Regions from separate parts of the Actinomadura rubrobrunea NBRC 15275 genome, predicted to be linked through region 1. Evidence: riboswitches for the same ligand, from Rfam matches in the RefSeq annotation. Region 1 holds a riboswitch; the other holds the start of a gene.
The links. Region 1 has a riboswitch for cyclic di-AMP ahead of AR3_RS15200 (hypothetical protein). Riboswitches for the same ligand answer to the same signal wherever they lie in the genome.

Region 1 (4,986 bases):
CTGCTGGACGCGCTCGTGGACGCCGCCCAGGGGGTGCGGCGGGAGCTGGCGCTGCCGTCCACGATCGGCCGCCCGGCCGACGCGGTCGGCGCGGTGACGCCGGACCAGCAGGCGTTGCGCGCGCTGCCCGGCCGGTCGCTGTCGGACGACGACCCCCAGCTGCTCGACCGGCTGCTGACGCTGCCGCAGGTGCACCTGATCGTGGACGGCTACAACGTCACCAAGACCGGGTACGGGGAGCTGCCGCTGGCCGACCAGCGCACCCGGCTGCTGTCGGGCCTGGGCGGCCTGGCCGCGCAGACCCGCGCCGAGGTCACCTGCGTGTTCGACGGCGCCGACCTGGACGCCCCCGTGGCGGTCACCGCGCCGCGCGGGGTGCGGGTGCTGTTCAGCCGCCCCGGGCAGACCGCCGACGAGCTGATCGGCGAGCTGGTGCGCGCCGAGCCGTCGGGCCGGGCGGTCGTCGTGGTGTCGTCCGACCGCGAGGTGGCCGACGCCGCCCGCCGCATCGGCGCCCGTCCCGCCCCCTCCACCCTCCTGCTGCGCCGCCTCGGCCGCTCGTGACCCCGCGGGCGCGGGCCGGGCCCGGTGCGTCTGGTGATCATCTGTGCGCGGACAGGTGAAACAAGACGCGCAATAGTAACGAATCGGTTGTGACTGGTGTGACCCCTCGCTAGTGTCGTCGGCTGACGTCATGGACGAGAGGGGCATAACCGACCGTGACCAATGATCTGACCGGGGGCTCCGCAGCGGACCCGCGAGGCCCGCGGAGTCCTTTCGGGGGCTTGCTCGCCCCCCGGCGCCTGGCGGCGACCGCCTGCCTCACCCTGGCGGCGTCCCTCGCGGTGCCCGTGACGGCGGCGCACGCCGAGCCGACGCCCAGCGCGTCCGACGCCCGCAAGAAGCTCATCAAGCTCAACGAGCAGGTCGAGCAGCTGGTCGAGAAGTACAACCAGGTCGGCGAGGAGCTGAAGATCGCCAAGCGCAAGCTCCAGGCGACCAAGCGGGCCGGCGCGGAAGAGCAGAAGACCTTCAACGAGCTGCGCCGCCGGATCGCCGAGATGGCGGCCGCCGCCTACAAGAACGGCGAGACCGGCGACGTCGTGGGCTTCGCCGCCGCGGACGACCCGCAGAAGATCCTCGACCAGACCGCGATCTTCGCGCACCTGTCGCGCAACCGCAGCTCCGAGCTGGAGCAGTTCCTGGCCTCGACGCAGCGGCTGCGCCGCGAGCAGGCCCAGGCCCAGCAGGCCTACGACGAGGTCGCCAAGAAGGCCAAGGAGCTGCGCGAGAAGAAGGCCGAGGTCGAAAAGTCGATCGCGCAGCAGAAGAAGCTGCTGCGTCAGCTGGGCGAGCGGGACGCCGCGCCCGGCGAGGGCGCCGGCGCCACCTACAACGGCCCGGCGAGCGGCTCGGCCCGGGTCGCCATCCAGTTCGCCTACGCGCAGCTGGGCAAGCCGTACCAGTACGGCGCCGAAGGGCCCAACTCCTACGACTGCTCGGGCCTGACGATGCGCGCCTGGGGCGCGGCCGGGGTGAACCTGCCGCGCGTCACCAACAGCCAGTACGCCGCCACCCGCCGGGTGTCCTTCGACGCCCTGCAGCCCGGTGACCTGGTGTTCTTCAACAACCTGGGGCACGTGGGGCTGTACATCGGCGGCGGCAAGATGATCCACGCGCCGCGCACCGGCAAGAACGTGGAGATCGTCTCGATCACGTCCGGCTACTACCGGACCAACTTCTACGGCGCCGGCCGGGTCTGAGGAGTCCGCGCTCCCCTCGCCCTCCGGCACGATCACGACTGCGGTCCAGGTCAGACGCGTTCTGACCTGGACCGTAGATCTTTTTGCCGACTATTTGCCTCTTCGTCCGCCTTTGGTACTTTGTGACCGCTCACGGCGTCCACCAGGCGCCGTGCCAGCGCCGACGTCCCGGGATGTCATCCCGCGGCACCCGCCAGGTGCCGCGCCCCCGCTGCGGCACCCGGTGCCGCGTCGCCCTGGCGGCATCCGCCAGATGCCGTCCTCCCGCCGGCTCGAGGCCGTACCGTGCGCACGCCTGCGGCGTGCATGGCGCCGCGAGCGCACTGGGAAGGTCTGCGGGACCGGCACGACGGGTCCGTCCCACGGGTCCCGTCCTCGTCACGAGTTCAGCCGAATACCGCCGCTTGGCCGCCGAGTCCGCCCCCGGCACGGGGGTGGAGCCGGGGAACCACCGAGCCGTTCGTCCCGCCGCTCGCGGGCGGCCGGCTCCGGGGTGAATCGGCGCCGCGCCTCGCACCCGGAGTCGAGGCCGTGCGCCGTAGGTCGACTTCCACGACCGAACCCGTCAGCTAACCCGGTAGGCGTATGGAAGGAGTGAGCGCCGACTGAGAACGCTGTCAACAGGCACGGACCGCCGCCCCGGTATCCCGGCGGTCTCCATCCTCGTTCGTTCGTCATCCACTGACCGATAGTGTGCTTCGACGCGGCCGCCCGAACGGGCGGCCGCGTTCGCGTACCCGGCGGCTCCCCACACGGCAGAACCCGCCTCGGGCTTCGCCTATTCCGAGGACGCCGAATCCTCCGAGGAGGACGAACCGGCCGCCGCCCGACCGGTGCGGCCCGCATAGGATCGCGCGCATGAACGACGACGGCCACGCCGAAGGGGACGGACCGCCGGTCCGCCGCATCCCGCGCCGCGCGGCCGTCACCGCGATCGCCGCCGCGTCGGCGGGGGGCGTGCTGGCGGGGCTCGGCCTGACCGCCGCCGGGTCCGACGCGTCCCGGCGCCCCGGGGCCTCGTCCGCACCGGCTCCCGCCGTGCCCGACCCCCGCGCGGTCGCGGCCGTCCTGGCCAACCGGACGCGCGCCGTGCGCGAACGCGACCGCGTCGCCTTCATGGCCACCGTCGCCGCCGCGCCCGCCGCCTACCGCGACGCCCAGGGCCGCATGTTCGACAACCTGCTGCGGCTGCCCCTGGCGTCCTGGAGCGAGACGCTGGTGCGCCTGGAGCCCGGATCGGCGGTGGCGCGCGTGCGCCTGAGCTACCGTCTGCGCGGCTTCGACGACGCCCCGGTGGTCCGGACCCGGTACATGGCGTTCGCGCCGCGCTCGGGCTCCTGGACGGTCGCGGGCGACGGCGCGGCGCGCGGCCTCCCCGACGAGGCCGACGTCTTCGACGGCGGCCCGCTGACCGTCGTCCGCGGCCGCCGCACCCTCGTGCTGGGCGACGGGCCGCGCCTGCACGAGATCGCCCGCCGCCTGGACGCGGCCGTGCCGGTCGTCTCCGGCGTCGTCGGCGACGGCTGGCGGCGCCGCACCGTCGCGGTGGCGCCCGCCGACCCCGGGCTGGCCGCCGCGCTCGCCGATCCGTCGGGCGCGGGCGCGCAGGGACTGGACCGGATCGCCGCCGTCGCCACCACGGCGCCCACCGCCGGGAAGGGCCGCGGCGCCGATCGCGTCGTCGTCTCCCCCGTCGCGTTCGCCCGCCTCAGCGCGCTGGGCCGCGACGTGGTGCTGACGCACGAGCTGACCCACGTGGCCACCGGCGGGGCGCGCGACGGCCGCACCCCGGTGTGGCTCATCGAAGGCCTGGCCGACTACGTCGGCTACCTGCGCGCCGACGTGAGCGTCCGGTCGGCCGCACGCGAACTGCGCGCCGAGGTCGCCGCCGGACGCCTGCCCGCCCGGCTCCCCGGCCCCGACGACTTCGCCGCCTCGGCGCCGCGGCTGCCGCAGGCCTACCAGGAGGCGTGGCTGGCCTGCCGGATGATCGCCGAGCGGTACGGTGAGGCCGCGCTGGTCCGGCTGTACCGCGCCGCGGGCCGCGGGCCGCTGGACGCCGCCCTGCGCGCGACGCTGGGCGTCGACCCGGCCCGCCTCACCGCGCTATGGCGCGACTATCTGCGCGAGACACTGGGTTGAGGACGATCGGGTTGCACGGCGGGGCGGAGGCGAGGCAGTGAGCAGCGAGCGCGGCGACGAGACGACGACGGCTCCGGGAGCGGAAGCCGCGGAGGCGGACGCCCCCCGGGTGAGCGCCGCACGGGCGAGCGGGCCGCCGCCGGATCGGCCGGAGCCGGCGGCCCCCCGGGGGCGCTCCAGGCCCCGGGTCGCCGCGGCGGTCGCGTCGGTCGTGCTGTTCGCCGCCGTCGGGGTCGTCCTGGCGGTCACCACACCGTGGACCCCGCTGCCCGGCCCGGTCCCCGGCGGTCGTGCCGCTCCCGACCCGTCCCTGGACTTCACCGCCGACCAGATCGAGCGGTCGCGGGCGTTCGACGCGGCGCTCGCCCCGCCCGCGTACGCGGGCCTGCTGGTCGGCCTCGCCGTCGTGCTCGTCCTGGGGCTGACGCCCCTGGGCTCGCGGTTCGTCGGCTGGGCCACCGCCCGGGTGCGGCGCCGTCCGCTGCGCGCGGCCGCGGCGGCGCTGCTGCTCACAGTGGTGGTGCGGCTGGCGGGGCTGCCGTTCGACGCGTGGAGCGAGACGGTGCTGCGCCGGTACGGGCTGTCCACTCAGTCGTGGTCGGCGTGGCTGACCGACCAGCTCAAGTCCCTCGGCGTCACCTGGGTGATCTGGACGGTGGCGCTCACGCTGCTGTACGCGCTGATGCGCCGCTTCCCCCGCTGGTGGTGGGCCGGGGCGGCGGCGGGCGGCTTCGTCCTGGTCGTCGCCGTGTCCTTCGTGTACCCGGTGGCGGTCGAGCCGCTGTTCAACCGGTTCCACTCCCTGCCCGACGGGCCGCTGCGCGCCGACCTGCTGGCGATGGCGCGGCGCGACGGCGTCCCGGTGGAGGACGTGCTGGTCGCCGACGCGTCGCGGCGCACCACCGCGCTCAACGCCTACGTCTCCGGGTTCGGGTCCACGCGCCGCATCGTCGTCTACGACACGCTGCTGAAGAGCACCCCGCGCGCCCGCATCGAGTCGATCGTCGCGCACGAGCTGGGGCACGCCGAGAACAACGACGTGCTCCACGGCACGCTCATCGGCGCGCTGGCCGTGTCCGGG
Region 2 (4,986 bases), on a different contig from region 1:
GCGGTCGTCAACGACTACGCCGGCGACGCTGACTGAGTGGCGGCTGTCTGGCATTGCTCCCCTTGCTGATCGTGCTCGCAGAGAAAAGCTACAAGCGCTCGCCTGGTCCTACGTGGATCGTCGCGCTGTGTGTGCCTCGCTGACCTGCGCAGTTGCACAACCGCCGGGTCGCTGCAAAATCGACAGAGAGAGCAGCTCGTTCTGGTGGCGTGACCTGGGACTTTACCCTCGGGTCGCTCATCACCCTGGAGGGATCGCAACTTCGTGCTGGCCAACGGTGGCCGGGTCAACATGTCCACGGGTCGCTCATCACCCTGGAGGGATCGCAACCGCAGCTGGCGGATGAGGGCCAGGACCTCACGGCCGGTCGCTCATCACCCTGTAGGGATCACCTGCCCGACAGCGCGCCAGGCGCGTCCGGAGGTATCGCCCCCCTGGAGCTAGCAAGCCTCCGGGGGCATCACCCTCGCGCCCAGTTCCTGACCGCCGCCACAAGCGGGGCGCTCGCGTTGCTTCGGCTGCTCTGTGCCGAACAACGTGCTGAAGGAGGTTGCCGCTCTCCAGGGCAGTGCACGTCTCTGCACTGCCTCACTCTGAGTAGTTACGGCCTTGCCAGCCTCCATCGCAGTGGCAGGCGGCGGCATGACCTACGGCACACGGGGTTGACCTGGCCGACGGCGGCATTCCTGTACACGTCCTACAGAAGACACGGGCGACTGACAGTCGCGCAGGGGCATCTGCACCAAAATCATCGGTCGATCACAGAGGTGGGGGAGGTGCTGAGTCTGCATCTGCGCAGGCCCCCGTCTGGTCCCCAACGCTGGACGGTGAGACCTCGCCCGCTTCGGTGGCGAATCCAAGACCAGCTGGGCTGCAGCCGCCAGATCCGTCCCCGTGGTGATGGATCGGATCTTCCCAGGTCACGATCAGGGGGGCGTAGTCACTCAGTTAGTCGCTCAGAGAGTGAAGAGGCCGGTTCCGAGTGATCGGAACCGGCCTCTGACCTCTGTCGGGACGGCGGGATTTGAACCCACGACCCCTTGACCCCCAGTCAAGTGCGCTGCCAAACTGCGCTACGTCCCGGCGCCTGCCGCAGCAGGCGTGATTACTCTAGCGCAGTCTGCGGAGTCGTGCGTACCGAGATTGCCCGGGGGCGGGACTCTGGTCGGCTTCAGCGCGGTGGTGTGCGGGGTGGAGCGGTCGCCGGATCCGGGGAGTGAGGCGCCGGTGGTGCCGCCGGGTGTGCGGGCCGGGTACGCGGTGTTCGACCGGGTGACCGGCAAGACGGTGCGGGAGCATCGGGCGCGTGAGGTGTTCCGGTCGGCGTCGGTCGTGAAGATCCTGATCGCGCTCGATCATCTGGAGCGCGGCGGGGAACCCGATCCGCGGCTGCGGGCGATGCTGCGGTCCAGCGACGACGCGGCGGCCTCGGCGCTGTGGCGGCGGGGCGGGCGCGGGGAGATCGTCGAGCGGATGGCCGGCCGGATGGGGCTCGTCGACACCCGGCCTCCGCCTGCGGACAAGCCGGAGTTCTGGGGGTACACGGCGCTCAGCGCCGCTGATGTGGTGGTGATGTACCGGTACCTGCTGGAGGAGGCGCGGCCCGGGCATCGCGACGTGGTGGTGGGGGAGCTGCGCAGGGCCACCCGGCGGGGGACGGATCACTACGACCAGTACTTCGGGATTCCGCGGGCCGTGCCGAGGCCGTGGGCGGTCAAGCAGGGGTGGTCGGGTTTCGAGGGTGGCGCGGCCAGCGAGGAGTTTGGGGAGCTGGGGCTGGGACGGCCCGTGTTGCACACGACGGGGCTGGTGGGGCCGGGGGAGAGGTACGTGATGGCGGTGCTGACGCTGCAGGCGGCGGGGACGTCGTTCCCGACTGCGGCGGCCAGGGTCACGGAGTTGACCAGGCGGCTCCGCCCGCTGTGAGGATGGTCACGGCAGGGCGCGAGTGTCGGTGAGGGGGCGGGCTTTCGGGGGTTCTGGAGGTTCTGGGCGTCTTTACCTTATTTGGGGCATGGCGTGGATGTTTGCTAGCTTCTAGCCGACTCTCTGCGACGCGCGCCACGCGTCGCGGCCCGTCGCGGCCGGTCAGGATCCGCCGCGATGATGGCGCCCCCCAGCGAGATCAGACCAGTGAGCGGTCGCCGTGGGCAGCGACGGCCGCGGCCGAGTCCGTCCCCGATGCGGGGGACCGGAGCCGGGGACCCAGTCGGGCCGATAAGGCCCCGGGGTGAATCGGCGCGCCGGACGAGTGCGCCGTAGGGCTCTCTTCCAGGCCCGAATCCGTCAGCTAACCCGGTAGGCGTCATGGGAGACAAGGAGTTTCTCTGCATGCCCGATCGACTTGCTTCCCAAACCGCCGAGGCCCATGTGGGCGTGGGCGTCGCCATGGCGACGGTGCTGGCGGGGGCCGTCGGCTTCGCCCTGGCGGCCCCTTCCGGCGAGAGCGCGGCGGCGCAGACCACGCAGAGGAACGCCCAGGCGCAGGTCGAGCGGGCCCCGTCCGCCATCGGGCAGCAGCCTCCGGGGTATGCGATGCCGATCCGCAAGGTCGAGCCGTCCGAGGCGGTCCAGCTCGCCCTGGAGCAGGTCGGGGTGAGGGAAGGGCCCGACCGGGAGACCAAGTACCACAGGTGGTTCGTCTCGACGCCGAACGCGAGGTTGACGGCGAAGCGTGACGGCGGGTTCAGCGTGGACGATTACAACGGCGCCGAGTGGTGCAACATGTTCATCTCCTGGCTCGGCGCCCAGCTCGGCGTCAAGGACATGGGCTGGGACGCCTACACCGTGCAGCACGCCCGGTGGTTCGCCAAGACGGGGCGGTGGGGGCACAAGGCCAAGCCCGGGGCCGTGGTCTTCTTCGACTGGGGTGAGGGCGCGCGCGGGAGCATCTCCGACATCGACCATGTCGGCCTGGTGGTCAAGGACAACGGCGACGGCACCATCACGACGGTCGAGGGGAACATCGACAACGCCGTGGGGAAGCGGGTGCGGTCCAAGTCGCTCGTCGTGGGCTACGGCTACCCGGACTACGACGCCGAGTGACGCGCCGAGGCGTCCGGCTCGTGCCGGGCGCCCCTCGTCGTCCTTAATGCCGTAATCATTCACCTATTTTGTGGTGTCTTCTACTCCGCCGTTGCGGTGCCCGGAAAAGAATCCGGCACGTGACCAGGACGGGGGGAGGACGCGTCCATGAGGACAGGGCCGCATCTCCCGGCCGGGCACGTCCCGTCCGGGTCCGGCCCGCACGGGGACGGCGGCGCGCCGGCGCCGGACGTGACCGTCGTCGTGATCGCCTACAACGATGCGCGGCGGCTGCCTCGCGCGGTCGGATCGGCGCTGCGGCAGTCGCTGGACGGCGTCGAGGTCGTGGTCGTGGACGACGGCAGCCGCGACGGGACCGGGCCGCTGGCGGAGCGGCTGGCCGACGAGCTTCCGGGACGGGTGCGGGCCGTGCGGCTGCCGGTCAACTCGGGAGGGTGCGGCCGTCCGCGCAACGCGGGCGTGGAGCGGGCGCGCGGCCGCTATGTGATGTTCCTCGACAGCGACGACGTCCTGGACCGGCACGCCTGCCTCAACCTGCTCACCGCGGCCGAGGACACCGGCGCCGACCTGGTCTCGGGGCTGTGCGCCCGCGTCCGCGTGGATCGGGGCCGGGCCCGGGAGAGCTTCTGGTACCCGTGGCTTTACCAGCGGACGGCCGTCTACGGCTCGCTGCGCGACAATCCGGACCTGCTGTACGACACCCTGGCCACCAACAAGCTCTACCGGCGCGGCTTCTTGGAACGGTCCGGGCTGCGGTTCGTGGAGCACTTGCACTACGAGGACCTGCTGTTCACGGCCGAGGCGTATCTGGCGGCGGCGCGCACGGCGCTCATTCCGCATCGCGTCTACAACTGGCTGGTGGAGCCCTCTGCGCGTTCGATCTCCAACCGGCGTTCGGATCTGGCCAATTTCGCCGACCGGCTGGAGATCCACCGGCGCATCGACGCGCTGCTGTCGCGGCACGGCGACGAAAGGCTGCGGCTGGTCAAGGACGCCAAGTTCGTCAAGCATGATCTGCTGCTCTACGTGCGCGAGCTGCGGCATCGCGACGCCGCCTACCGGCAGGGCTTTTGCGCGCTGGCCGCCGAGTATCTGGCGGGCCTCGATCCCCGGGTGTTCGACGCGGCTCCGCCCATGGCGGCCATCGTCGCGTACCTACTGAGGGAGGGCGACCACGAAGCGGCGCTGGCGGCGGCGGAGTATCGGGGCAAACGCCCGGTGCTCTCGACCGAGTTGACGCGATGCGACGGGCGTGTCTATTGGGGTCGACGATGCCCGTCATCGGCCGAGGGGCGCCGAATTCTGGATGTGACGCACCTGGGTTTGCACCGGTGTCGGCTCAGTGAGCTGCGTCCTCTCAACACGGTCACGGAACTCGTGGTGAAGAACGGCCGCGTGCGCTTGTCCGGACGCGTCCTCAATCCGCTCGGCAGGGTGGCACCGGACGCTGATGTGTCGGCGTGTTTGGAGGTGTATGACAGGCGGCGTCCAAGGCGCGTTTTCCGCCTTCCCGCGGCTCTGACACATGCGGGAAACGGGCTCGTCTGGGAAGCGGAATTCGACCCTCAGCGGCAGATTCGACCCCTCGGGATCGTCGATCCCGTCTGGGACGTGCGGTTGGTTCTCCGCGTTGACGGCGAGGGGATCGTCACCCGTCCGTCTGGTTTGGGCCTCGGTGACGCCGATCCCTGGGAGCACGTGCTGCTGCCGGTGCGCCCGCGTTTTTCTCGGCTGACGGCCAGGAGCCTGCGCCCCTGCCTCACCTACAGGGGGAGTCTGGCCTTCGTGCTGCACGCGGACGGACCGGCGTGGCGCATGGCCGCAGCCATGGCTCGCACCCGGTGGGGGCGGCGCCTACGGCGTGGAATCCGGCGCATGTGGGCAGCGGTGCGCAGGCTTTTCAGGGCGGCTCGGCGCGCGGCGACGTCCCGCAGTACCAAG

Region 2: another riboswitch for cyclic di-AMP. It lies ahead of AR3_RS16445 (CHAP domain-containing protein); the one in region 1 lies ahead of AR3_RS15200 (hypothetical protein).

What each region holds. Positions count from the first base shown of each region.
Region 1 covers NZ_BCQU01000043.1:21,317-26,302, reverse strand. The annotation lists gene AR3_RS15210 (NYN domain-containing protein) at 1-564, shown strand, start outside; gene AR3_RS15205 (C40 family peptidase) at 786-1,763, shown strand; cyclic di-AMP (ydaO/yuaA leader) riboswitch at 2,163-2,362, shown strand; gene AR3_RS15200 (hypothetical protein) at 2,622-3,905, shown strand; gene AR3_RS15195 (M48 family metallopeptidase) at 3,943-4,986, shown strand, end outside.
Region 2 covers NZ_BCQU01000048.1:30,656-35,641, forward strand. The annotation lists gene AR3_RS16430 (NUDIX hydrolase) at 1-54, opposite strand, end outside; tRNA gene AR3_RS16435 (tRNA-Pro) at 1,010-1,083, opposite strand; gene AR3_RS16440 (serine hydrolase) at 1,228-1,926, shown strand; cyclic di-AMP (ydaO/yuaA leader) riboswitch at 2,167-2,319, shown strand; gene AR3_RS16445 (CHAP domain-containing protein) at 2,332-3,045, shown strand; gene AR3_RS16450 (bifunctional glycosyltransferase/CDP-glycerol:glycerophosphate glycerophosphotransferase) at 3,193-4,986, shown strand, end outside.